DNA from 2 places in the Humidesulfovibrio mexicanus genome. Region 1 is predicted to be linked to the other one. Evidence: riboswitches for the same ligand, from Rfam matches in the RefSeq annotation. Region 1 holds a riboswitch; the other holds the start of a gene.

The links. A riboswitch is a leader RNA that binds a small molecule or an ion and turns the genes downstream of it on or off. The one in region 1 is predicted to bind fluoride.
Region 2: it holds a riboswitch for fluoride, as region 1 does, so the genes downstream of both, CHB73_RS05845 (MFS transporter) here and CHB73_RS14350 (MFS transporter) in region 1, are expected to answer to the same signal.

The regions. Positions count from the first base shown of each region.
Region 1 covers NZ_FZOC01000008.1:24,091-26,276, reverse strand. Annotated here, with positions in the region: gene CHB73_RS14350 (MFS transporter) at 1-840, opposite strand, end outside; fluoride riboswitch at 924-985, opposite strand; gene CHB73_RS14345 (Chromate resistance protein ChrB) at 1,040-1,576, opposite strand; gene CHB73_RS14340 (FBP domain-containing protein) at 1,718-2,186, opposite strand, start outside.
Region 2 covers NZ_FZOC01000002.1:458,689-460,874, reverse strand. Annotated here, with positions in the region: gene CHB73_RS05845 (MFS transporter) at 1-1,025, opposite strand, end outside; fluoride riboswitch at 1,067-1,128, opposite strand; gene CHB73_RS05840 (caspase family protein) at 1,565-2,186, opposite strand, start outside.

The DNA of each region.
Region 1 (2,186 bases):
GCTCAGGACCCCCAGGGGATAGGCGGATGCTGCGTAGGTCAGGTTGAACAGCAGATAGCCCAGGATCACCTGGGTGTCGTCCCAGCCCAGGTTCTTGGCCCGCAGCAAGAGCAGCGCGTCGCTGGAGTTGGCGAAGGCGAAGAGCATCAGCAGGCCCAGGGTGCACCAATAGGCAGGGGAGAAGCCCAGAGGTCCGGCCTGGACAGCAGCTTCCTCGCGGGGTTGCGGCGCATGCGCCGGCGCGGGGCAGACCATACGATGTTCACCGGCCTTTTGTAGCTCCCGCAGCCGGAAGGTAAGCCACACCGCAGCCAGCCCCGGCACGCCGGCAATCAGGAAAATGAGCCGGTACTTGCCCGGCAGGAACTTGAGCAGCAGCAGGGCGAACAGCACGCCGACGATGGCTCCGCCGGTGTCCATCATGCGATGGAAGCCGAAGGCCCGGCCCGCGATCGAGCAATCCACGGCGTCCGCGATCATGGCGTCCCGGGCCGTGGTGCGCAGGCCCTTGCCCAGGCGGTCCACGGCGCGGGCCAAGAACACCACGGGCCACGCATAGGCCAGGGCCAGGAGGGGCTTGGACAGGGCAGCCATTCCGTAACCCAGGCGGACGTAAGGGACTCGCTTGCCGACCTTGTCGCTGTGCCAGCCGGAGAGGCCCTTCATGACGCTGACGATGGCCTCGGCCATGCCCTCGATGAGGCCAAGGACCGCAACGGGCGCGCCCAGAGCCGTCGCAAGAAACAGAGGCACAACGGGATAGACCATTTCCGACGCGAAGTCGGTGAAGAAGCTGATCCAGCCCAGGTTGCGGACTGGTTTGGGAAGCTTGTGGGGCATATGTCGACTCCTCGGAGTGTTGCACAACAAAAAACCCACGCTCGTCTGGCGTGGGTTTCACAAAATGATCCTACCGCCAGTATCGGGCAGCAGGAGTCATCAGCGTCTGTCGCGGTTCAAGGGGAACTCCATCCCCTCTGGTCATGGGTCGGGATCGTCTTGCGCTCTTCTCTCCGTAGTGCCGGAGTCCGGCGATCCCCTATGCGCTGCCCTTGGCGTGGAGGTGGTCGAAGACCATCTGGGAGAAGTCCTCAAGCGCCTTGTCGCACAGGCGGATCTTCTCCATGGTCACCTTGCGCAACGGGGCATCGCAGACGCTGCGCTTCTCAACCTTCGTGAGCCATTTTTTGATCTTGGCGAGTTCTTCTTCGTTTTCCTCCACCTCGGCGAAGATGAAGTTCTTCCTCTCAATTTCCATCTCGATTTCCTTGAGGAAGTCCTCCGCCACGTGGAGCAGTTCGCCGTACTCCTCGTCGCTCGCCGCAGACGCCGCGGCCAGCAGCCGTTTTTCGTCGTCCTCGGTCAGCGGCTTGCCGACGGTCAGGAACGCCTCTCCCTTCCAGGTGCGGATGTCCTCGGCCAGCCGCTCCAAGTCCTTGAGCTTGTCTGCGGCATGGGGGATGGCCCAAACGTTCTGGAAGTTCACCGCCCCCAGGCGCTTGAGCTGCCGCCACGCCTGCACCCGGTACTTCGAGGGCTTGGTCGGCATACTGTAGGAGAGGAATATCCACTTCATAGTCGGCCTGTATGTTCATCGTCCGGCGAACTCGTCTGCATGAATGAATTATGCCTCCAACCGCGCTGAAAGTCCACCCTTGGCCGCCATGTTCCGCGCGATTCCTCCGCCGCTTCGGCAAAGCCCGGCGAGCAGCAACGGCTACACTTGCGCCCCCTCGCCATACACGGATCGGATGAAACGCTCCACATTGGTTCGCAGGCGGGCGACGCGCTCGCCCACAGTGATGGTTTCGCGCATCTGCCCGACGCCCGTGCGCAACAGCCCGCGCACGTATGCGCTGCACCTCAAGTCGTTGCACACATAGTCGCCATGAACCCTTGCCGCGTTGTCCCCTATCTGCGCGGTGAACAGGTTGACCCCGCAGCCCTGGTGCGTTGTCAGGCACCAGGAGCACAGCTTGGGGCGCTGCGCCCCGGTCAGCTTCGTCCGGCGCAGCACCAGTCCCACGGCGGGTCGCTCGTGGTTGTACACGACGTAGGCCATGTGCCCGGAGGCGTGCGCCCAGCCGAGGTAGTCGAGCCTCTCCCAATCCACGCCGCCAAGGTCCGGCAGGACCACATATCGGCGCTGCCGCCTGGTGAAGGCTGCGAGGATCGTTGCTGCGGTC
Region 2 (2,186 bases), on a different contig from region 1:
CCGCTGATGAGCGCCTTGCCCACGCCTTCCGTCAGACCCATGGACAGCCCGTACAGCGGGAACAGCCACCAGATGCTGCCCCCATCCGAGACGGAAAAGCCGAAGTACACGGCGGCGTACAGCACCCACCCGCTGATGAGCATGCGCCAACGTCCCATGCGGTCGCTCAAGATGCCCAGCGGATAGGCGGACAGGGCGTAGGTGAGGTTGAAGAGCAGGTAGCCCACTATGACCTGCGTGTCGTCCCAGCCGAGGTTCCTGGCCCGCAACAGGAGCAGCGTGTCGCTGGAGTTGGCGAAGGCGAAGAGCATGAGCAGGCCCAGGGTGAGCCAGTAGGCAGACGAGAACCCAAGCGTGCCTACCGATTTGGCCTGGGCCGTAGCCTCCACGCTGGGCTGTGTGGCCTGCTCCGGCCCAGAATCCACTGTGGAGCAGCCATCGCCAGGATCGTCCGCCCAGCGCAGCTCTCGCAGCCGGAATGAGAGCCAGATGGCGGCCAACCCCGGCAAGCCCGCGATGAGGAAGATGAGCCGGTACTCGCCCGGCAGGAGCTTGAGCAGGAGAAGGGCCACCAGGACGCCCACGATGGCCCCGCCGGTGTCCATCATGCGGTGGAAGCCGAAGGCCCGCCCCGCAATCTTGCAGTCCACGGCGTCCGCGATCATGGCGTCGCGGGCCGTTGTGCGCAGGCCCTTGCCCAGTCGGTCCAGGGCGCGGGAGAGGAACACCATGGGCCACGCATAGGCCAGGGCCATGAGGGGCTTGGACAGGGCCGCCAGCCCGTACCCGGCCCGGATGTAGGGGACGCGCTTGCCCGCCTTGTCGCTGTGCCAACCCGAGAGGCCCTTCATGACGCTGACGATGGCCTCGGCCACGCCCTCGATGAGGCCGAGGACGGCCACAGGCGCGCCCAGGGCCGACACCAGGAACAGCGGGACCACAGGGTAGACCATCTCGGAGGCGAAGTCGGTGAAGAAGCTGATCCAGCCCAGGTTGCGGACCGGCTTGGGAAGCTGTTGTGGCATGGCGTGCCTCCTGCTGTTGCGCGTGGTTCTCCCACGTGGTTCGTACAGCAGGAGTCATCAGCGGCATTCGCGGTTCAAGGGGGACTCCATCCCCTGCGCCCTGTGGGCAAGATCACACTGGCTAAAAACAGGGTGGCTGTCCACAGAAGGACAGCACGAAGCTGGCATTGACCCTCTGCTCGGTTTCAGTCAAAAGACATACGAGGAATCGAACCGTGGTCCATAGAGGGGAACCGCATCCAGGCCTTCCGCTGAAGGCTTTGAGACTGCGGACAGGCCAGCCAACCTGCCCCACAGGGCTGCTACACACGGAGCCTGCTGGAGGCCATTGCGAGCAAGTAATTCCAAGCGCTTAGACAGTCAGCGGGCGTTTCCCTCCGCCTCCACCAAGTCCCTCATTCCGACATGCTGCACAGCCCCCTTCCCGGCGAGGGGGCTTTTGCTTTCTTGGCCCGTCACGTCTGGGAGGCTCCTGGTCGGTCTCTACTCCGCCACGACCAGGCTCATATGCCGCCCAGGGATGATTTCAACAGAATATTCTAACGCACTCCGGCGACCCGCACCATGCGGCCGGGAATGCGTCGCCCAGGCTCACGCGCGCCTTTCTCCGCACATTCGCAAAACAACGGAATCCCATCTTTTCCTGCCACACGCAGGTAACCGACGCACTCCACCACGCGCTCTGCCGGAACGCCGCCAAACCGCTTGCCGATAAAACGCAAGACATCCTCAGCCCGCTGGACCCGGACTTCCTCGCTCAGGCGCACATGCAGATTGCCGTCCTGCATGGCCAGACCCGTCAACCGCATGTCCGAGGCGGGAGATGCGCCTCCGGCCTTCACATCGCCATAGAGGGTATCACCTCCGGGACGAAGCACCAGCAATGGCAAGGAAAGGCCGTCCTCGGTCTCCAGCCGCCACGTCCCGGCCAGCCGGGCAAGTATGGCGGCGCGGTCCTCCACCACAGGCCGTGAATCCGATACGGCGGACGGCGAAACAGCAATTCCGGATTTCCCAGGCCGGGAGGCTACCGCCGCAAGAGGCGGGCTATCCGGAACAGCGCCATGCGCCGTGCTTGCGGAAAGCGCGCCCTTCTCCACCTTGGCCCGCGCCTCGGTCAACGCTTGGCGTTCCTGCTCCAACTTGCGGCGTTCGGCTTCC